3 regions of the Pseudomonas sp. LB3P31 genome follow, and region 2 is predicted to be linked to each of the others. Evidence: riboswitches for the same ligand, from Rfam matches in the RefSeq annotation. Region 2 holds a riboswitch; each other region holds the start of a gene.

Region 1 (7,449 bases), 980 kb from region 2:
GGCGCTCGCTGGCCGCTGCGGTACGCAAGCGCTGGCGAATGTGCCCCTGGGTATCCAGCAGGCAGGCCTGGCCCAGCACTCGGGTCGGCCCACTCACGGCCCAAGGCCCGACCTGTTCGGCGAGCAATTTGAGCAACTTGCGTTCGGCCAGCACAAACCCCAGCCGCACGCCGGCCAGGCCAAAGAACTTGCCGAACGAACGTAGCACGATCAAGCCGACCTGATGGGCATAGGACGCCACGCTCAACTGCGGGGTGTTGTCCATGAACGCCTCGTCCACTACCAGCCAGCCACCGCGCTGGGCCAGCCGCGAGTGCCAGTCGAGCAGGCGATTGGGGCTCAGGCTCAGGCCTGTGGGGTTGTTCGGGTTGACCACCACCAGCACGTCCAGATTGTCGATAAAGAAATCAACTTCCTGCTCCAGCACTTCGCGCACGATATAACCGCTGCGGCGCCACGCTTCAGCGTGTTCGGCATAACAGGGTGACAGCACACCGACCTTACCGGCGCGGCGCAAGCGCGGCAGCAACTGGATCGCCATTTGCGAACCGGCCACCGGCAGCACCTGAGTCGCCCCGTAATAATCGCAAGCCGCCTGCTCCAGGCCGTCATCGGTTTCCGGCAGTCGCGCCCAGGCGCTCAGCGGGATCTCCGGGATCGGGAACGGCCACGGCGCCAGGCCACTGGACAGGTCGAGCCAGTCGGTCTCGGCGATGCCATATTCGAGTGCCGCCTTGCGCAAACGACCGCCGTGTTCAAGCATAAAATTCCGCCCCCACGCAGATGATCAGCAGCCACAACCATACCCCGCGCTGGACCAATTGCCAGCCACGGTCGATGGAGTCCGCATCCGCAGGAACACCCTCGCCCAGCTGCGGACGCTGGTGCAGCTCACCGTGGTAGATCGCCGCCCCACCCAGCTCGACGCCCAGTGCGCCGGCGCCTGCGGCCATCACCGGACCGGCATTCGGGCTGTCCCAGGTCGGGCCCTGGGTGCGCCAGCATTTGAGCGCCAGGCGGGTTTTGCCGAGCACGGCATAGGTCAATGCCACCAGCCGTGCAGGAATGTAGTTGAGCACATCGTCGATCTTCGCCGCAGCCCAGCCGAAGCGCTCGAAGCGTTCGTTGCGATAACCCCACATGGCATCCAGGGTGTTGCTCAACCGGTAGAGCACCACGCCCGGGGCGCCGGCGACAACAAACCAGAACAGCGCGGCGAACACCGCGTCGCTGCCGTTCTCCAGGACCGATTCGGTGGCGGCGCGGGCGACTTCGGTCTTATCCAGTTCGCTGGTCTGGCGGCTGACCAGGTAACCGACGCGGGTGCGTGCCTCGTCCAGGTCATCGCTGCGCAGCGCCCTGGCTACCGGCTCGACGTGTTCGCCGAGGCTGCGCATTCCGAGGGCGCAATACAGCGCGAGAATCTCGACGATCCAGCCCACATACGGCGCCCAGGAAAACGCCGTGGCCAGCAAGGTCAAGGGCAACACGGCGATCACCCAGGCGGTCACGCCGTGGCTGCGCCAGCCCCGTCCAGCGCTGTTAAACCGTTGCTCGATGCGCTCGGCAAATCGGCCGAACGCCACCAGCGGATGCCAGCGTTTGGGTTCACCCAGCAGCGCATCCAGCGCCACTGCGGCGACACTCAACAACGCCACACTCATTGACTCACTCCCCAGACATTTTCATACAGCAATTCACCCAGCGGCCGCGCCTGCGCCCAGCCTTCGAGGACCAGCATCGGCGCTGGATAAAATTCTTGCACCGGGCCCAGGCACAGCACGGCCATCGGTTTGGCGCCAGGCGGCATCTGCAGCAGAGCGGCCAGGGCCTGCGGTTCGAACAGCGAGACCCAGCCCATGCCCAGCCCTTCGGCGCGTGACGCCAGCCACAGATTCTGGATCGCGCAGGACAACGAGGCGAGGTCCATTTCCGGCAAGGTGCGACGGCCGAAGATGTGGCGCTCGCGATCATCCATCAGCGCGGCGACCAGCACTTCGGCACAGTCGTTGATGCCTTCGACCTTGAGCTTCATGAATTCATCGGTGCGCTCGCCCAGGGCTTCGGCGGTGCGAATGCGTTCTTCTTCGACCAGGGCCTGGATCTGCTTGCGCAAGGCGCGATCGCTGATGCGGATGAAGCGCCAGGGTTGCATCAGGCCGACACTGGGCGCCTGGTGCGCGGCTTCGAGCAGACGCTGCAATAATTCGGGCTCGACCGTGCCACCGCTGAAGTGGCGCATGTCGCGGCGCTCGGCGATGGCGCGGTAGACCGCAGCGCGTTCGGCTTGGGAAAATTTGTTGTCAGTCATGGACTCTTCGCGAGCAGGCTCGCTCCTACAGGGGATCGCATTTCTTCAGGTTTTACATCGTCCACTGTAGGAGTGAGCCTGCTCGCGATAACGGTCGCAGGGTCAGGCGCAAAAAGCGCAGCCACCGCCACCGGATTCGACGGAAAATAAAAGTGCACATAAGAAGCCGTCATCCGCCCCTCACGATAAACCGCCTCCGCCCCACGTCCGCCGTTCGGGCTCAACCCCCGGGCGATCGGCTCAAGTTCGGTGCTGGTCAGCGAGTGGTGATAGGTATGCCCGCGCAACGACCCCTCGGGCAGCTCGACCGCCTGCAAGGCCAGCGCAGCCAGGCGCTTCTGCATCACCGCATCGCCTGCCAGCAAACCTACCATTTCAGCACGCGTACCCTCGACGTCAGTCAACGAATCCAGCAGGTAAAGCATCCCGCCGCACTCCGCCAGCAATGGCTTGCCCGCCGCATGGTGCGCGCGGATCGCCGTGAGCATCGAGGTATTGCGCGACAGCGCCACATGGTGCAACTCAGGATAACCGCCGGGCAGGTAAAGGCTGTCGGCCTCGGGCAAGCCGGCATCACGGATCGGCGAGAAGAAGCGCAATTCGGCGCCCATGGCCCGCAACAGATCCAGGCTCGCGCCGTAGGTAAATGCGAAGGCCTCATCGTGGGCCACGGCGATGCGCACGCCGGCCAGCAAGGGTTCGGCGACGATTACATCTGGGGCGGCAAACTCCACTGCCGGTGGCAGCGCCACTTCACAGCTGCTGCCAAGGGCATTCGCCGCTGCATCCAGGCGCAGGTTGAGGTCGTTCAATTCACTGGCTTGCACCAGGCCGAGATGGCGACTTGGCAGCTCGATCCCGGTTTCCCGGGACAGTGCGCCGTACCAGCGCAAGCCTTCAGTCAGGCTGCCTTCCAGCAGCTGCGCATGGCGCAAGGTGCCTACGCGGTTGGCCAGCACGCCGGCAAATGGCAAGTCCGGCTGATAACGCGCCAGTCCCAGGGCCAGGGCGCCAAAGGTCTGCGCCATGGCAGTGCCGTCGATCACCGCCAGCACCGGCACGCCGAAATGCCGCGCCAGGTCGGCACTTGATGGTGTGCCGTCGAACAGCCCCATCACCCCTTCAATCAGGATCAGGTCCGCCTCGCCGGCGGCTTCCCACAGCAGCCGACGACTGTCCTGCTCGCCGACCATCCACATATCCAGTTGATAGACCGGCGCACCACTGGCGCGCTCGAGAATCATCGGGTCGAGAAAGTCCGGGCCGCACTTGAATACGCGCACCTTGCGCCCCTGGTTGCGATGCAACCGGGCCAGCGCAGCGGTCACGGTGGTCTTGCCCTGACCGGAGGCCGGCGCGGCAATCAGTACCGCCGGGCAATGCCGAGGCTGACTCACAACTCAACGCCTTTTTGCGCCTTGATCCCGGCCTGGAACGCGTGTTTGACCACGCCCATTTCAGTCACGGTATCGGCCAGTTCAATCATCTCCGGCTTGGCTCCGCGGCCAGTCACCACCACGTGCTGCATCGGCGGGCGGGCCTGCAGATCACTGAGCACCTGATCGAGATCGAGATAGCCGTGCTTGAGGGCGATGTTCAACTCATCGAGCACCACCAGGCCGATCGACGGGTCGCGCAGCAACTCGCGGGACACCGCCCAGGCGGCCTCGGCGGCGGCGATATCACGCTGGCGGTCCTGGGTTTCCCAGGTGAAGCCCTCGCCCATGACGTGGAACCGCACCTGCTCCGGAAAGCGCCTGAAGAACAGTTCTTCTCCGGTGCTGTTACGCCCCTTGATGAACTGCACCACGCCGCACTGCATGCCATGGCCCATGGACCGCGCGAGCATGCCGAACGCCGAGCTGCTTTTGCCCTTGCCATTACCGGTAAGCACCAGCAGCAAGCCGCATTCATTCGGGGAGTTGGCGATGCGTTCGTCGATCACGGCTTTTTTGCGCAACATGCGCGCCAGGTGGCGTTCGTCACGCTCGGGGGTATCAGACATGGGGAAGCTCTCCGTTGGGGCTGGATAACGGCGGGCAGGCACAAGAATAGACGGCAAGAAGCCTGGCATCGCCCACCGTGATGCCGCTGGATGGATCAGGCCGGTCTCCGGGCTCATGAGCGGCTGCAGGCCGGACTGCGCGCCTTCCCATATCGATCGCTCGACACAGTGGCACTCGGCGCAGTCTTCACTCATTTACCGTTGCGGGGGCAGCGCCGGGATCGTGATCGGTCCTCCATGGAGATGATCACTCACCGGCTTCCCTGTTTCACCCTGTCGACAACGTCACAGGGCACCTGAAACAAGCCGCGAAGGTTAGAGGGTTGGGGGTGGAGCGTCAATTAAAGAGCGGCTTCAACGGCTGATTTGCTGTCGCACCGTTGAACCATCGCGCATTTGCGCTTCTCTACTGAACAGGTCACTGCATTCATAGGGAAGGTCAGCATGCGCAAGTCCCAACTCGTTTTCGTTGTCGCGTTAGCCGGAGGACTCGCCGCCTGCGGTGAAACTTCCAGCCTGCAAGTCTCCGACGGCACCGGTCCGTCACCCAAACTGCCAGAACCGAACAAGACCCTGATGCCGACGGTGAACATCGCCCCGGCAATCGGCTGGCCGGACGGCGCCAAACCGACTGCCGCCACTGGAACCCAGGTGGCTGCGTTTGCCGAAGGCCTCGATCACCCGCGCTGGCTTTACGTGCTGCCCAATGGTGACGTGCTGGTGGCCGAAACCAACGCCCCGCCCAAACCCGACGACGGCAAAGGCATCAAGGGCTGGGTCATGAAGAAAGTCATGGGCCGCGCCGGCGCCGGCGTCCCCAGCCCGAACCGCATCACTCTGCTGCGCGATAAAGATCACGACGGTATCGCCGAAACCCGCACGGTGTTCCTGGAAAATCTCAATTCGCCGTTTGGCATGACCCTGGTGGGCAATGATCTGTACGTCGCCGACACCGATCGACTGCTGCGCTTCCATTATGAAACCGGCGATACATCGATCAAGTCGCAACCGATCAAGGTAGTCGACCTGCCAGGCGGCACGCTGAATCACCACTGGACCAAGAACGTTATCGCCAGCAAAGACGGCAGCAAGCTGTACGTCACTGTCGGCTCGAACAGTAACGTCGCAGAAAACGGCATGGACAAGGAAGAAGGCCGCGCGGCGATCTGGGAAGTGGACCGCGCCACCGGCAATCACCGAATCTTCGCCTCCGGCCTGCGCAACCCCAACGGCATGGCCTGGGAACCCCAGAGCGGTGCGCTGTGGACCGCGGTCAACGAGCGTGACGAAATCGGCAGCGACCTGGTGCCGGACTACATCACCTCGGTCAAGGACGGCGCCTTCTATGGCTGGCCGTTCAGTTACTACGGCCAACATGTGGACGTGCGCGTCGAGCCGCAAAACCCCGACCTGGTCGCCAAGGCCATCGCCCCGGACTACGCAGTAGGCCCGCACACCGCCTCGCTCGGCCTGACATTCGCCGAAGGCAACACCTTGCCTGCGCAATTCAAGGAAGGCGTGTTCATTGGCCAGCACGGCTCGTGGAACCGCAAACCGCACAGTGGCTACAAGGTGATTTTTGTGCCATTCAGCGCCGGCAAACCGACCGGTCAGCCGATTGATGTGCTGACCGGGTTCCTTAACAAAGACGAAAAGGCCATGGGCAGGCCGGTGGGTGTGGTGATTGATCAGCAGGGGGATTTGCTGGTGGCGGATGATGTGGGGAACAAGGTGTGGCGGGTTTCGGCAACTAAATAGATACAGCAGGGACTGTGGGAGCAAAGCTTGCTCGCGATGGATTCAACATTGATGTCGACAGACATGACGCCATCGCGAGCAAGCTTTGCTCCCACAGGTATCACCACCCATAGATCCTCATTTAAAAGTCAGAAATGTGCACGACCAAACCAGCGCAGCGCGCCGGCTTGATGCCTTGGTCGGCCCGAAGGCCGCCACGGCAAGGCTTTTGATTTTGATCTGAGGCGCCCCGTTAACCACGCTGGCCGAACGCAGGTATTGCGTAGCGGGTAAACCGGCAAGGATGCCGGTTTAGCCGCGCTGGCCCATGGATGGGCCATCGCGGCGGGCCCGCGGAGCAATGCCGGAGTGAGGGCACACCGAGCCTAGGCGAGGTGCCGAGTGGTGGGGCATAGACCTTTTGGTTACTTTTGGGGCGTTTGCCAAAAGTGACTCGCCGTAAGGGCGAAACCATTACCGGCCGTTACCGCAGCAATGGATATGTACACAAAACAAGCAAGATCAAAAGATCGCAGCCTCGTTTCACTCGACAGCTCCTACGGGTGTGCCTCGCCGTACACCCCGATCAAGGATTCCGCGCCAAATGCTCCGGCTGCAACACCCGTTTCGCACTCAAATAAGCCTTCTGCCAATAAGCCTTCGAAAGACTATCAAGCTTGACCGTCCCCCCAGTCGCAGGAGCATGCACAAACCGCCCCTCGCCCACATAAATCCCGGCATGACTGACCTGCGACCCACCATTAGTGGCAAAGAAAATCAGGTCCCCCGTCTGCAACCCCTCCTTGCCCACACTGGCCGCCTGCATCCCGATCATCTCGCGGGTAGTGCGCGGCAGCGTAATCCCGGCGACATCGCGGTAAACGTAGCCAATCAACCCACTGCAATCAAACCCGGAGTCCGGCGTGTTGCCACCCCAACGATAAGGCGTACCGACCAAACCCAACGCGCGAAAAAGCACATCTTCAGCTTCAGGCGAAAACGGTTGGGCAGGACCAAAAACCAGGGGAGCGCGAATCACCGGCGCCGGAGCGGGCGGCGGAGTGCGGCTGGCACAGGCGCTGAGCAGCGCTGCGGCGATCAAGAGTACAAGGCGGGCCGACGTCTTCATTTACAGAACACCCTGATCTGGCTGGGGCTAATTCTACCGGGGGGCAGAAAAGAAAACCGCCGGCGCAGTGCGCAGGCGGTTAGCCATCAATAATAGATCAGGATTCTAGACGCTATACGGCAAACTTCAAGTAAGACTTTAAGTTCGCCTTACAAACTGTAGGCTTACTTGCGAGCAGTGACTATGGTCGGCGCCATCGCAAGCGCCCGCTTGGCCTCAATGAAGGTTTTGCTCCAGTAGCTGTCGCCCAGGCTATCGACCCGAACT
Region 2 (7,449 bases):
CGCGCTCACAGCAACGTCGCGTTTCTGCTCGGTGAATCCTTGCGGTATCAACCCGGGCTGGACACGCTGACCATTTTCCCCGGTGTGCTGAGCAGCTATCCAAACTTCATGTTCAACATTCCCGCCGATCAGGTGCCGGCCTTCGTCGACGCCATGGAAAACGCCAAGGATGCCAATCGCTTCGAGAAAATCGTCGAGCGCTGGGGCATCCGCCGCAGCCATCCGCAGTTCTGGGAGTACTTCCACGACCTGAGCCGCTATGTGCACGAGACCCAGCCGCAGGAGGAGGGCGTGCTGGATATGAACCGGTACGAGAATCTTTGATCGACCTTTGATGCAGGCTTGTGGTCCGATCTTTCAGGCACCACCAAATTCCCCTGTAGGAGTGAGCCTGCTCGCGATGGTGTGTCAGACGACACTTGCGCTGCTGACACACCATCGCGAGCAGGCTCACTCCTACAGGGTATCTTCGGTGGGTTGCGGATTGTGATCGGAGGCCCATCAATGTTGATTTCAGTACAGGCATTGCGCGCACTCGCGGCCTGGACGGTGGTCTGCCACCATTTCATGCAGATATTTTTCGACTTCCAGGCCCGTGGTCCGATCGGGCAGATGTTCATCGACAAGGGCGCGGTGGGCGTGGACATCTTTTTCGTGATCAGCGGCCTGGTGATCTTCCTCTCCACCGAAGGGAAATCCCTGCCACCCGCTCGATTTCTCCTGTATCGGCTGTTCCGCATTGTCCCGGCGTACTGGTTCTACACGGTGCTGATGGCGCTGCTGGTGGTATTCGCGCAACCGCTGCTGCCGGACCAGAGCGTCGACTGGTCGCACTTGCTCCTGTCTTTACTGTTCATCCCTACAGAAAATCCCGGCGGCTACGGCATCTATCCGACGCTCAACGTTGGCTGGACCCTCAACTACGAAATGCTCTTCTACGTGCTGTTTGCCTGGGCGCTGTTGTTTCGTCTGCAAGTGCGGCTGCTGGTGGTTGCGGCACTGTTGTTTGCGGTGTGCCAGGCCTGGACGGGTTATGGCTGGATCAGCCAGTTCTATCGTTCAGACATTGTCTATGAGTTCCTGCTGGGCATCGCCATCGGCATGCTCTACCGCCGCGGCTGGATCCGCCCAGGCCTGTGGCTGCCGCTGGTGGGCATCATCGGCGCCTTGCTGGTGATCTATCACTCGGCACCGCAGCCGCGCTTTTTGGTCTGGGGCCTGCCTAGCGCAGTGCTGGTCATGGCCTGCATGGCACTGGAGCGTTTTTTCCAGAACAATCGCACGCTCAAGCTGTTGGGCGACTGTTCCTACTCTGTTTACCTGATGCACGTGCTGGTGCTGTCAGCCGGCGGTTTTATCGCGCAGCGCTACGGCGTAAACCCGTACCTGATGTTTGTCCTGTGTGCGCTGGCCATAGGCGTGGGCTCCTGGGCGAGTTACCAATGGGTGGAAAAGTCCAGTTATCGCTGGCTTAAACAGCGCGTTGATGGCGAAACCGCGCCTGAATCGGCGCCGGCTCTTTCCCGACCGAAATACTAGGACTTTGTCCCGCGCGTTGATTGGCGTAAACTGCGCCCAAGCCTGCGAGGAGTTTCCATGACCGCTATTACCATCACTGACGCCGCCCACGACTATCTGGCTGATCTGCTCTCCAAGCAGAACACCCCGGGCATCGGCATCCGCGTGTTTATCACCCAGCCCGGCACCCAATACGCCGAAACCTGCATTGCCTACTGCAAGCCGGGCGAAGAAAAGCCCGAAGACACCGCGCTGGGGCTGAAAAGCTTCACCGCCTACATCGATTCGTTCAGCGAAGCGTTCCTGGACGACGCGGTAGTCGACTACGCGACCGACCGCATGGGCGGCCAGCTGACCATCAAGGCGCCAAACGCCAAAGTGCCGATGGTCAATGCCGACAGCCCGGTAAACGAGCGTATCAACTACTACCTGCAGACCGAGATCAATCCAGGTCTGGCCAGCCACGGCGGCCAGGTCAGCCTGATCGATGTGGTCGACGACGGCATCGCCGTACTTAAGTTCGGCGGCGGTTGCCAGGGCTGCGGCCAGGCTGACGTAACCTTGCGCGAAGGCATCGAGCGTACCTTGCTCGAGCGCATTCCGGAGCTCAAGGGCGTGCGCGATGTGACTGACCATACGCAGAAAGAAAACGCCTACTACTGAGTAAGGTGTTCGCTGCGGAACAAAAAAACGGCACCCGTGAGTGCCGTTCTTTTATGGGTGAAGCTTGAAAGATCGCAGCCTTCGGCAGCTCCTACATGAGACCGCATTCCCCTGTAGGAGCTGCCGAAGGCTGCGATCTTTTGATCTTAGGGCCTATATAGATGCGCATGCCCAGCCCGATACAACGACGACTCACTGAACTGATCACTGCCCAACACCCGACCCACCAGAATCAGCGCCGTACGCCGAAAGCCCTTCGCTTCAACCTTCCCGGCAATATCAGCCAATGTCCCCACCACCCAATCCTGATCCGGCCAGGTCGCCCGGTGAATCACCGCAATCGGGCAATCCGCGCCGTAATGCGGCACCAGTTCAAGCACAATTTTCGAAAGATGATTGACCCCCAGATGGATCGCCATGGTCGCTCCATGCTGCGCCAGGCTGGCCAGTTCTTCGCCCGCCGGCATGGCAGTCTTGTCGGCATAACGGGTCAGGATCACGCTCTGGGACACATCCGGCAGTGTCAGTTCAGCGCCCAGCAGCGCGGCGCAGGCCGCCGTGGCCGTGACCCCAGGGATGATCTCAAACGCAATGCCCAGCTCGCGCAGGTAACGAATCTGCTCGCCGATGGCGCCATACAGGCTCGGATCCCCGGAATGCACCCGTGCCACATCCTGGCCATTGGCATGTGCAATCTTGATCAACTCGATGATCTGTTCCAGGTGCAGCTCGGCGCTGTTGACCACCAGCTCGGCCTGATGACCGTCCAGCACAGCAGCGGGCACCAGGGAGCCGGCATAGATGATTACCGCGCAGCTGCGAATCAGACGCTGGCCTTTGACGGTGATCAGTTCCGGGTCGCCGGGGCCTGCGCCAATGAAATAGACGGTCATCGTCGTGTCCTGTCAGAAAAAGGGCTTGGGCAGGCTTCAGATGAAGATTGCTCATGATCGAAGAGGGGATTATCGGGGATTTTAAACTGCGCAGGCTAACGCGAGGGTGGCCTGCGCGTATTTTTGTCGTGAAATCAACAGTTTCGCCGGCGTCTGGGTCAGCTGTTCGGCCAACGCAAGCGCCGCGCTTTCGGCGATGCCATAACAACCGGTGCGTTCGAAAGCGATGTCCGAGTGATGACTGAGTTGGCCATGGTAACCGGCCAGCTGCTCACTGCTGAAAAACTGCAGCGCCAGCCCCAGCTGCTCGGCCAGCTCGATCAGGCCAGGCTCTTCGCGCTTCAGGTCGATGCTGGCCAGCGCCTTGACCTGGTGCAGTTCGATCTGGTGCGCCTGGAGTGCCTGATCAAGCAATGCGCGTAGGGTGCCGACAGGGCAGCCGCGTTGGCAGCCCAGGCCAACGACCAGCGTCGGCGCCCTGTCGGCTTCTGTCATGCGTGGTATTGATCGGCATTTTTGCGGCGGAACAACCAGGCGCTGATCAGGCCCAGGGCCAGCCAGAACGCCACGTTGGTCAACTGCGAAGCGATTTTGAACTGGCTTTCCAGCGCCTCGGGCGCGAGCATCGAATGCACTTCCGGTTGCGGCGCGCCAATCACGTGCGGCACGGCGAGAATCGCCACGCCAAGGATTTTCATCAGCCAGTGACGGCTGAATACGATCAGCGCGATGCCGACCGCAGTTGACGCGGCGGTACCGATCCACCACACCTGCCGTTGGGCCAGATCAGCCGCTGCGGTGCCTGGCAATTCAGGCGGCAGGCCAAGGGTTGGCGCCAGCACGAAGGTCGCGTACCCGGCCAGGCCCCAGAGCAGGCCTTGGGAAGTTCTGGTGGGCGCGCGCAGGGTATAGAGACCCGCGAGCATCAGGGCGAAGCCGACGGCGACGACCAGATTGCCGCCAGTGGTCGACAGCACGCGCTGCCAGCCGTCTTCAGGCTCCCAGGCTTCGGCATCGTGGCTGTGGGCAGCGGCCGTTGCGTGTTCGTGGACTTGCACCGCGGCCGGCTCGGATTGTTCGTAGGTTTCCGCCTGCAGAATCAGCGGCGAGACCCAGAAACTTTGCAGCAGGGTCAGCAGCAGGGCGGCCACCAGCCCAGTGAAACCTGCGGTTTGCGCGATACGCTTGATCATCTGGGCAGGTCTCAGTGGCACGGGAACGCGGAGCTGTGTCGGGTATCGTGCGCGGCATTGTGCACCGCTTCGATATGCGAGAAGCCGGCGAAATACACCAGGCCTGCGCCGAGGATCGACGCCAGTACGGCGGCGCTCAGGCGTTGAGTCAGGGTCGTGGTGCTGCTGGCGGTACGGCTAGCGGTAGTACTGATGGTCGACATGGCGCTTCCCTCTGGTCTGTCAGCGGGGTGAATAGAGCGCATGGAAAACCCCTGCGAATCGGGCACGCAGAAGCTCAAACAGCGCCCGCCCACCGCGGGTTTGTTAGTGGGCGAACCTTGAGTTCGCCAGGTGTTGCGGGCCGGTCTCCGGGCTCACGAGGGGTGCAGGCTTGCGCCGTTACCTGCAAGAGTCGCCTTCCCATGCCGAACTGCTGGCACAGTGGATCTGACACTTCGCTCGCTTACCGTTGCGGGGGCAGCACCGGACTGACATGGGCTTGAGTAAAGCACATGAATCACCGGTTTCCCGTTTCACCCTGTGAAGGGCACCCGTAACAAGTTGCGTAGGAGAGCATGGGCGGGGGTTTGGCGTCAATTGGCAAGGGTTCTCAATTGGCGAACTGCTTCTGTAGGAGCTGCCGAAGGCTGCGATCTTTTGATCTTGTTTTTTCAGAGCCAGATCAAGAGATCGCAGCCTTCGGCAGCTCCTACAGGGAGCGGCGCGACGCAGGAGCATTGACCCGCCCCAAGACCATGCGTAGCCTTGCGCTTTCGAGGTTCTTCGGCGTTGGCCGAAGCTAAGAAGGGAACGCGGTCAATGCCGCGGCTGCCCCCGCAACTGTGAACGGTGATGTTCGCTGCCACGCCACTGCAAACCCTGCGTCTATCGAGGGTGAGCGGGAAGGCGCAGTGAATGCCAGGCCCTGGGCCTCGCACGCCGTCAGCCAGGAGACCTGCCTCGACACAGATTCTCACTACAACCGGGCGGGGTGATCCGGTGGCGAACTCTCCCGCGCGCGCCTGTCGCAGCGATTGTCGTCCCGTATGCCCGCCACCTTGCCAAAGGGCATCCGATGAAAACACTGGCCAAACTCCCCGTCACCATCGTTACCGGCTTCCTCGGCTCGGGCAAGACCACCTTGCTGCGGCACATGCTCGACAACGCCCAGGGCCGCCGTATCGCGGTCATCGTCAACGAATTTGGCGAGCTGGGTATCGACGGCGAGATCCTCAAGCAGTGCTCCATCGGTTGCACTGAAGAAGAGGCCAACGGCCGCGTCTACGAACTGGCCAACGGTTGCCTGTGCTGCACCGTCCAGGAAGAATTCTTCCCGGTGATGCGCGAACTGGTGGCCCGTCGCGGCGACCTCGACCACATCCTGATCGAAACCTCCGGCCTGGCCCTGCCAAAGCCCCTGGTCCAAGCCTTCCAGTGGCCGGAAATCCGCAGCGCCTGCACGGTAGATGCGGTGATCACCGTGGTCGACAGCCCGGCGGTCGCGGCGGGCACTTTCGCCGCGTTCCCGGACCAGGTCGACGCCCAGCGCAAGCTTGATCCGAACCTGGATCACGAATCGCCACTGCACGAACTGTTCGCTGACCAATTGGCCAGCGCCGACCTGGTCATCCTCAACAAGTCCGACCTGATCAGCCCGGAAGACCTGGCCCGGGTGCGCCTGGAAGTCGCCGAGGAATTGCCACCGGCGGTCAAGGTCATCGAAGCCAGCAGTGGTCGCGTGCCACTGGACGTGTTGATCGGCCTCGGTGCCGGTTCCGAGGAGCACATTGACGGTCGCCACAGTCATCATGATCACCACCACGAAGGTGAAGACGATCACGATCATGATGCCTTCGATTCGATTTCCATCGAACTGCCGCAAGCCGACGAAAGCCTGCTGCTGGACGCATTGACCCAACTGGTCGTCAAGCACGGCATCCTGCGCGTCAAAGGCTTTGCGGCGATCCCGAACAAGCCGATGCGCCTGCTGATCCAGGGCGTGGGCACACGTTTCGACAAGCACTTCGACCGCCAGTGGGGCGCCGACGAAGCGCGCACCACGCGCCTGGTGCTGATCGGCCAGGAACTGGACGCCGTGCAACTTGAAGCGCAGCTGCGCGCCGCGCTCAGCGTGTAAGCCATGCACCTGCTCAGGACCCAGCCCGGCGGATTCGTCTCGGATGACAACATTGCCGACCTTGGACAGACCCCCGCCGAACTGGTGATCCTGTGCAGCGGCGATTCGAGCCTGGCGCTGCTTGCCGAGGCCGCACAGCAACTGCCCGACGATTACCCGAGCGTGCGCCTGGCCAACCCGATGCAGGTGCAGAACCACGCTTCGGTCGACCTTTACGTCGACGAGGTGCTGCGCCACGCCAAGGTGATCCTGATCTCTCTGCACGGCGGCATCGGCTATTGGCGCTATGGCGTCGAGCGCCTGGTGCAATTGTCCGAGCGCGGCGTGCAACTGATCCTGGTGCCCGGCGATGATCGCCCCGACCCGGAACTCAGCGACCTGAGCACAGTAGGGGCGAACGACCGCGACCGGCTCTGGCAGTTTCTGCGCCAGGGCGGGCTGGGCAATGCTCTGGATTTTTTCCGCTGCCTGGCCAGTCGCTGGCTGGGTCGCGATTACTCGTGGGGCGAGCCGCAGACCTTGCCGCGCACGGCGCTCTACCATCCGCGCAAAAGTCCGGCGGTGCTGGGCGATTGGCAAGCCGACTGGCAGGCCGCTCAACCCGTGGCAGCCGTGCTGTTCTACCGCTCGCATTTACAGGCGGCCAACACCGCGTTCATCGATGTTTTCTGCCAGCGCCTGCAGGCAGCGGGTTTGAACCCGTTGCCGATCGCGGTGGCCAGCCTGAAAGAGCCCGGCTGCCTGTCGGTGGTCGAGGACTGGCTGGATGAGGTCGGCGCGGGCGTGATCCTCAACACCTCCGGATTCGCCCAGTCCAGTCCTGAAGCACCGCATCTGCGACCGTTTCGCCGCGACATTCCGGTGATTCAGGCTATCTGTGCCCAGGACAACCAGGCCAGTTGGCAAGCCAGCGAGCAGGGCCTCGGTCCCCGGGACCTGGCGATGCACATTGCGCTGCCGGAACTGGACGGGCGAATCATCAGCCGCCCGATCAGCTTCAAGGACCTGGCGTGGCGCAGTGAGCGCAGCCAGTCGGATGTGGTTTGCTACCGCGCGCAGCCCG
Region 3 (7,449 bases), 860 kb from region 2:
GGTGGATATCGAAACGCTTGAGGTGGCGTTGGTGCGAGTTAAGTGGATGGTGGGGTTGTATTCGTAGGTGGTTCAAGACCAAAAGATCGCAGCCCTGTAGGAGCTGCCGCAGGCTGCGATCTTTTGATTTTTAATCCGCAGCCTCAACCCGATCCAACACCCGATTCACGACCAACTCCCCCAGCATGATGACCTGCGCAATCCCCAACAGCGCATTACGCGATTGGCCCTCCAAGTGATCCACCAGATCAGTGGCCATGACATTGGCCGACGCCAGCGACTCGCATGCATAGGCCAGCAGGGTTTCGGTATCGAGGTCGGGGTTGACGGTGAAGAGGGTGCAGAGTTTGTGTGGCGTGGCTTTTATGTCGGCCGTAGTAGGTACGCGATCGTTGGCATCAGGGGGATTAACGAAATCGCGATCTTCGGATGGTGCTGCCGGATCAGCGATTGGCGGATTTGGCGTAACTTTGAACATGGGCACTTCCCTTAGTGGGCCGCTACCATCTCGCGACTAAACGAAAGGGAGGCGGCTATGCGCAAGTTAGTCGACCGGTAAAGTACCCAAACCCGGCGCGCCCGAAGACGCCATGCGCACAGCCACCATCAAGTGCAGGCAGATACCTGACTGGATGACAGGGGTGCAACCGTAGGGAACTATCCGGGCGACTAAACCCGATCACTGCGAATCAGTGACCCGACTGAAGTTACCGACCGACCCCAGGCCGCACAAGCCGGCGGATTCTGGCGTACTTGTAGGCAACGGCGCAATGCACTGTAGCTTTCAGGAAGTAATCTGCAGGGCAATTAAACAAGCCGTTACTGGCTTCCAGATTCACGACAGATCAAATCGACCATTTATCCGCTAACACCCAGTAAACACTACTCGCCAATACTCTAAACCAACTACCCAGCGGCTGGCCAAGACCCGAAATTTCCCGGTCACCCAGCAACGCTAGCCTAAACAATTCCTACACCAGTCTCGGAAACATCCCACTCCCGCGCCCATCGCACATTCCCTGTAGGAGTGAGCCTGCTCGCGATGAGGCCGGCACATCCAATATTTGTGTCAGCTGACCCACCGCAATCGCGAGCAGGCTCACTCCTACATTGGACCAGAGTTGTCCGCACAAGGGTCAAGCCCATCGTCTACCCCCTGGGGTTACTCACTCAGCGTGATAGGAATTTTTTTGCCGATCCGCATACTTGCCTGGCCTCAGGCAAAAGTCATCCGTTTCCTGGCCGGGACGTACTTCACCTCAAAGGTCTGACAATGAAGCTTGAACTCATACAGCTGGCGGGTCGCGATGGCGATGTCGCCCACAACCTGCAGCGCACCCTGGACGCGATTGCCGCCTGTGCGCCCGACAGCGATATCGTGATCTTTCCCGAGTCGCAGATCACCGGCTTTCTCGATCGCGACAACATTGCCGCACTGGCCGAGCCGCTGACCGGGCCGAGCGTCCAGGCGGTCTGCCAGGCTGCCCGCGAGCAGGATATCGCGGTGGTCGTGGGGCTGATCGAGCGCGATGGCGAGCAGTTCTACAACACCCTGTTGTTCATCACCCCGCAAGGCATCGCGTTGCGGTATCGCAAGACGCACCTGTGGGTGTCAGAGCCGGGCCTGGTGCTGCCGGGTGACCGCTACGCCACGGTGCAATGGCGCGGCGTGCGCGTGGGGCTGCTGATCTGCTACGACATCGAGTTCCCGGAAAGCGCCCGGGCCCTGGCTGAACTGGGCGCGCAGCTGATCCTGATCAGCGACGGCAACATGCATCCGTACGGTCCGGTGCATCACACTGCGGTGGCAGCCAGGGCTCAGGAAAACCAGGTGTTTGCGGTCATGGTCAACCGGGTGGGTGAGGGCGATGGCGAAACCTATGCCGGTGGCAGCACCGTGGTCGACCCCTTCGGCCAGCGCCTGCTGGAAGCCGGCGCGCAGGAATGCCGCCAGGTGGTGGAGCTGGACATGGCGCGAATTGCTGCGGCCCGCGCGCTGTACGACTACCACACGGAAAAGCGTTTTGGCCTGCCAGGCGAGCTGCTCGAACACCCGGACGGTCGTCGCGAATGGTTGATCCCCTAGACAGCGGATTCGAAGCTCAACGATAAAAACAATGACAGCTGCTGATGTGTTTTTTCGAGGACAGATCAGCCAGGAGCACCTCATGAATTTCAAGCGATTGCTGCACGTTGGCCTGGTTCTGCTCTGCGGTTCGAACCTGGGTACGAGCTGGGCCGATGCCCCGAGCGTGAATCTCTACAACTGGTACGACTTCATCGCTCCCGACGCGCCCAAGGAATTCCAGAAGGACAGCGGCATCTCCATGGTGCTCGATACCTTTGACAGCTCCGAAGTCATGCAGAGCAAGCTGATGGTCGGGCGGACCGGCTACGACGTGGTGGTGGTCACGGCGGACGTATTGCCCAATCTGATCAAGGCCGGGGTGCTGCAGGAGCTGGACACCAGCCAGTTGAGCAACCGCGCCAATCTGGACCCCGAAATCCTCGCCAAGGTGGCGATCAACGACCCGGGCAATCGGTACGCGATCCCGTACCTGTGGGGCACCACCGGCATCGGCTATGACGTGGAACAGATCAAAAAAGTGCTGGGCGCGGACGCCCCGGTGGATTCCTGGGACCTGATCTTCAAGGAAGAAAACATCGCCAAGCTGGCCCAGTGCGGCGTGGCGATGCTCGACTCCCCGGGCGAGATCATCCCCATCGCCTTGCACTACCTGGGCTTGCCGCCTGACAGCCAGAACCCGGAAGACTATCGCAAGGCCGAGGCGCTGTTGCTGAAGATCCGCCCGTACATCACCTACTTCGACTCTTCAAAGTTCATCACCGACCTGGCCAACGGCAATATCTGCGCGGTGGTCGCCTGGTCTGGCGGGGTGCATGACGCCCAGGTGGCGGTGGCAAAGGCGGGCAACGGGCGCCAGTTGGTCTATCGCATTCCCAAAGAGGGTTCGTCGGTGTGGGTGGAGAACCTGGTGCTGCTCAAGGATGCGCCTCACTTGCCCCAGGGTATGCGTTTCATCAACTACATGCTGCGTCCCGAGGTGATTGCCAAAAGCTCGAACTACCTGGGCTACCCCAACGCCAACAAGAGCGCGACGCCGCTGGTCGATGAGGTGCTGCGCAACAACCCTGGCGCCTATCCGTCGGCCGCGACCCTGGCCACGTTGTTCCCCGGACAACCGCTGCCACTGAAGACCGAGCGCATCCGCACCCGGGTCTGGACCAAGGTCAAAAGTGGAACCTGATGGCTGCAGTTCAACCGCGAAACCGCAGGATCTGCGCGCCATCGAACGGGTCGACCAGGTAATGCGCCTGCACGCCGAAGGTGTCCTGCAGGCGCTTGGGAGTGAGCACCTCCAGCGGCTCGCCCAGCGCTACCAGCCGACCCCGTTCCAACACGACGAGGCGATCGCAGGTGAGGGCCTGGTTGAGGTCGTGCAGGGCAATCACCGTCGTCACCGGCAGCGCTTGCACCACCTGCAAGATAGACAGCTGATGCTGAATGTCGAGGTGATTGGTGGGCTCATCCAGCAGCAGGATTTGCGGTCGCTGGGCGAGCGCCCGGGCGATGTGCACGCGCTGGCGCTCACCCCCGGAGAGGCCGCGCCAGGTGCGGGTTTTCAAGTGCGCCGCGTCGACGTCCACCAGCGCCTGCCGGACGATCTGCGCGTCCTCCCGCGACCACGGGCGCAACGCTGACAGCCAGGGCGTGCGGCCCAATGAAACAGCGTCCAGCACGCTGATCGCGTCGTCGGTATCGGCCTGCTGTTCGACCACCGCCAGGGTTTGCGCGATCGTTCGGCGCGGCAGCTCCTTGAGGCGCGCCTCACCCAGCAACACCTCGCCCCTGGAAGGCTCGCGCACCCCGGCAAGCAACTTCAGCAAAGTGGATTTGCCAGACCCGTTCGGCCCGACGATGCCCAGGGTTTCCCCGCGGTGAATCTGCAAATCGACCTCATGCAGCAGCTGCGCCTCGCGCACGTTGAAGCCCAGCCCAGCACAGCTCAGTACAACCTCGTCAGGCGTCATCGCGCATTCCTCCGCCCGACCAGGATCAACGCAAACACCGGCGCGCCCACCAATGCGGTGATCACCCCGACCGGAATCACCTGGCCCTTGATCAACGTGCGCGACAACACATCAGCCGCAATCAGGAACAGCGCGCCACCCAGTGCACTGGCAGGCAGCAGTCGCGCATGGCGGGTGCCGAGCAACAGGCGCACGGCATGGGGAATCACCAGCCCGACAAAGCCGATGGAGCCGACGATCGACACCATCACCGCGGTCACCAGCGCTGCGCAGCCCACCAGCACTATCTGGACCCGCCGCACCGGAATGCCGAGGGACGCCGCAGAGTCGACCCCGAAGGTGAAAGCGTCCAGCGCCCGCCGGTGCCACAGGCACACCGCGAGGCCGAACAGGGCCACGGGCACCGACAACCACACTGACGGCCAGCGCACCCCGCTGAGGTTGCCCAGCAACCAGAACAGGATGCCGCGCGCCTGTTCGGAACTGGCGGATTTAGTGATCAGAAATGCCGTAAGCGCGTTGAACAGCTGCGAGCCGGCAATGCCCGCCAGAATGATCTGCCCGGTGCCACTGGACGAACCGCTGACCCGCGCCAGCAGAATCACCAGGACAAAGGCCGCGACGGCTCCGGCAAAGGCCCCGACGGACAATGAAATCGCCCCGGCGCCCACACCCAGCAGCGCCACCAGCACCGCACCCGTGGATGCCCCGGCAGAAATGCCCAGCAAGTAGGGGTCTGCCAATGGATTGCGCAGCAGCGACTGCAGGATCACCCCGCAGGTTGCCAGCCCCGCACCACACGCCGCGGCCACCAGCGCCCGGGTCAGACGGTAGTTCCAGACGATGCCCTCGTCGATCGGGTCGAGCACATGACCGGCCGCCCACAATTTGTTGGCCAATACCTTGAACACCACGCCCGGCTCGATCGGCGTTTCACCAATGGCCACGCCGGCGACCACTGCCAAGAGCAAGGTCATGAAGGCCAACAGCGTGCGAATCAGCGACCTGGTCATTTTGGCAGGTCGTAGCCATTGATCGCGGTGGCCAGGGTTTCCAGGCCATCGAACATCCGCAGGCTGGCCTGCATCGCCATCGCGTCGAGGATGATGATGCGGTTGTTTTTCACCGCGTCCATGTTGCGGGTCACCGGATCGCTGCGCAGGAACGCCAGTTTCTTTTCATGATCGTCGGCGGGAAACCGGCGACGGTCCATGCGGGCAATCACCAGGAATGTCGGGTTGGCCTTGGCGATGGTTTCCCAGCCCACCGTTGGCCATTCTTCATCGGACTGCACCACGTTGCGCACGCCCAGGGTGTTGAGCATGAAGTCGGGAATGCCCTTGTGGCCGGCGACGTAGGGGTCGATATCGAGGCTGGCGCTGGAGAACCAGAACAGCGCGCTGGTGTGCTTGAGGTCCTTGTACTGGACCAAGGCAATCGACTTCGCCAGGCTCGCCTTCAGCTCGGCCGTCAACTGCTGGCCACGCTCCTGCACATCGAAGATTTCTGCCAGCTGGTGGACGCTCTTGTACAGGCTGTCGATGCGGAACGCTTCCAGGCGGGTGCCGTCGGCCCCGACCAGATTGTCCTTGGCTTCGCAGTCGGAAGGCATCAGATAGGTCGGAATATTCAGCTCATCAAACTGCTCGCGGGTGCCGACCGCACCTTGCGGGCCGACCATCCACTCCAGCTCGACGGCCACCAGCTCAGGGCGCTTGCCAATGACCGCTTCAAAACTCGGCTCGTTGTCGGCCAGGCGTTCGATCCGGTCGTTCTCGCTCTGGTAGCGGCCCAGCACATCGTTGAACCATAGCGAAGTTCCCACCAGCCGGTCGCTCAGGCCCATGGCGTAGAGCATTTCCGTGCCGGCCTGGCCGATGGTCACGGCCCGGGCAGGGGCATGCTGGAAGGTCAGCGTGCTGCCGCAGTTTTCTACCGTCAGGGGATATGGGGTCGGTGTCGCCTGGGCGAGGGCGCACAGGCCGAGGCCAGTGATGAGGGCAGCGAAGCGAGGCAGCAGCATGAGGCGATCTCCAGAAACAACCGTACACGTAGCAGGGTCTGGAAACACATCATCGAACGCTGCCGCCGGGGCAGTGCAAGGCCTGTCACCAAGGTGACGCGCGCGGCAAGGATGTCCTCCCCGGACACCCCGCCGGTTAGTAATTTGCTTGGCCGGCAGGTCTCCTGACTGGCGCGTCATCACCTGGCTCCGGCCTTCCCGGGAAAAATCCCAGTGGCAGTCGTGGAGCAGGCTCAGCACCTACAGTTGCGGGGGCAGTTCCGTTTGATGCTGCGAGAGCATCACGGATTCCCTATTAATCCCATGTGGAAACCGGCGGCGGCATGGTAGTCGATCAGGTGGTACTTGGGGAATCTGTGTGATCGCGCCCCCACTCAAAATCGCCGGCAGCGGCGACCGCAACGTGTCCCGTCCCCCCGTAGGAGCTGACGAGTGCAACGAGGCTGCGATCTTTTGATCTTGCCTCTAAGCTAATCACACTGAACGCGATCCCCAAAAACAGCCCATCCCAGGAGCCCCCATGTTCAGCCACATCATCATCGGCGCCCGCGATCTCGTCGCCATGACCACCTTCTACGACGCAGTCCTGCAACCCCTGGGCCTGGAGCGCATGCCCGACGAAAACGACGGCGGCCCGCCCGGTTCGGGCTGGCAGTATCCGGGCAAGAGCTGGCCACAGTTTTTCATCCAGCTGCCCTACAACGGGTTACCTGCCAACTGGGGCAATGGCACCCAGGTCAGCTTTGCCTGTCGCTCGCGCGATCAGGTGCAGGCCGCCTGGTCTGCGGCGATTGCCGGGGGAGCGACAGATGAGGGCGCCCCCGGGATACGCGCGCATTACTCGCCGGATTATTTCGGCGCGTACTGCCGGGATCCGGAGGGCAATAAGTTGTGCTTTGTGCATGCGGATGGGTTGGAGTGACAACCAATCGCGAGCAGGCTCACTCCTACAGGGGATCGTTGGTGTGCCCGATACCTGTGCCTGGCCCAAATCCCTGTAGGAGTGAGCCTGCTCGCGATAGCTACATCAGCCGTGATCAATCATCCAGCTGAATCGCCTCCACATCCCCCAGCGAGCTGTAATGCTTGCGCAACTTCCTAAGCTCCCGAGTGCCCATCTTGTCCAGCGACAAGGTCGCATTCTGCGCTTCCTTGGTGGCGCGGATCAGCTCATCGATCTTCAGATGCAAAATGTCGTTGTCGCGGTTCTGGGTGTTCTGGATCAGGAACACCATTAAGAAGGTCACGATTGGGAAGTCAGGCGTAGACCGCGGGTATTCCTCTAAATTCTTTTTATTTATGCGCCTTTCAGACCGCTTGTTCAGTCATCCGGGCGCATTGCGTCGCTCATCATTTTGTTGGAACTCCTGTTA

Evidence for each region. Region 2 has a riboswitch for cobalamin ahead of ACYZTK_RS02820 (CbtB domain-containing protein). Riboswitches for the same ligand answer to the same signal wherever they lie in the genome.
Region 1: another riboswitch for cobalamin. It lies ahead of cobO (cob(I)yrinic acid a,c-diamide adenosyltransferase); the one in region 2 lies ahead of ACYZTK_RS02820 (CbtB domain-containing protein).
Region 3: another riboswitch for cobalamin. It lies ahead of ACYZTK_RS25625 (ABC transporter substrate-binding protein); the one in region 2 lies ahead of ACYZTK_RS02820 (CbtB domain-containing protein).

What each region holds. Positions count from the first base shown of each region.
Region 1 is NZ_CM142710.1:1,636,396-1,643,844, forward strand. It holds gene cobD (threonine-phosphate decarboxylase CobD) at 1-763, opposite strand, end outside; gene cbiB (adenosylcobinamide-phosphate synthase CbiB) at 756-1,664, opposite strand; gene bluB (5,6-dimethylbenzimidazole synthase) at 1,661-2,311, opposite strand; gene ACYZTK_RS07345 (cobyrinate a,c-diamide synthase) at 2,308-3,708, opposite strand; gene cobO (cob(I)yrinic acid a,c-diamide adenosyltransferase) at 3,705-4,316, opposite strand; cobalamin riboswitch at 4,398-4,631, opposite strand; gene ACYZTK_RS07355 (PQQ-dependent sugar dehydrogenase) at 4,761-6,074, shown strand; gene ACYZTK_RS07360 (C40 family peptidase) at 6,640-7,182, opposite strand; gene ACYZTK_RS07365 (C40 family peptidase) at 7,347-7,449, opposite strand, start outside.
Region 2 is NZ_CM142710.1:652,264-659,712, reverse strand. It holds gene ACYZTK_RS02850 (fatty acid cis/trans isomerase) at 1-324, shown strand, start outside; gene ACYZTK_RS02845 (acyltransferase family protein) at 505-1,539, shown strand; gene nfuA (Fe-S biogenesis protein NfuA) at 1,597-2,181, shown strand; gene cobM (precorrin-4 C(11)-methyltransferase) at 2,328-3,074, opposite strand; gene ACYZTK_RS02830 (cobalamin biosynthesis protein) at 3,156-3,569, opposite strand; gene ACYZTK_RS02825 (CbtA family protein) at 3,566-4,267, opposite strand; gene ACYZTK_RS02820 (CbtB domain-containing protein) at 4,279-4,470, opposite strand; cobalamin riboswitch at 4,592-4,819, opposite strand; cobalamin riboswitch at 5,009-5,226, shown strand; gene cobW (cobalamin biosynthesis protein CobW) at 5,325-6,386, shown strand; gene cobN (cobaltochelatase subunit CobN) at 6,390-7,449, shown strand, end outside.
Region 3 is NZ_CM142710.1:5,627,510-5,634,958, forward strand. It holds gene ACYZTK_RS25595 (aminotransferase-like domain-containing protein) at 1-67, shown strand, start outside; gene ACYZTK_RS25600 (DUF6124 family protein) at 131-478, opposite strand; gene ACYZTK_RS25605 (carbon-nitrogen hydrolase family protein) at 1,274-2,086, shown strand; gene ACYZTK_RS25610 (polyamine ABC transporter substrate-binding protein) at 2,169-3,269, shown strand; gene ACYZTK_RS25615 (ABC transporter ATP-binding protein) at 3,280-4,053, opposite strand; gene ACYZTK_RS25620 (FecCD family ABC transporter permease) at 4,050-5,066, opposite strand; gene ACYZTK_RS25625 (ABC transporter substrate-binding protein) at 5,063-6,076, opposite strand; cobalamin riboswitch at 6,214-6,408, opposite strand; gene ACYZTK_RS25630 (VOC family protein) at 6,597-6,998, shown strand; partial or broken gene ACYZTK_RS25635 (low affinity iron permease family protein) at 7,114-7,326, opposite strand.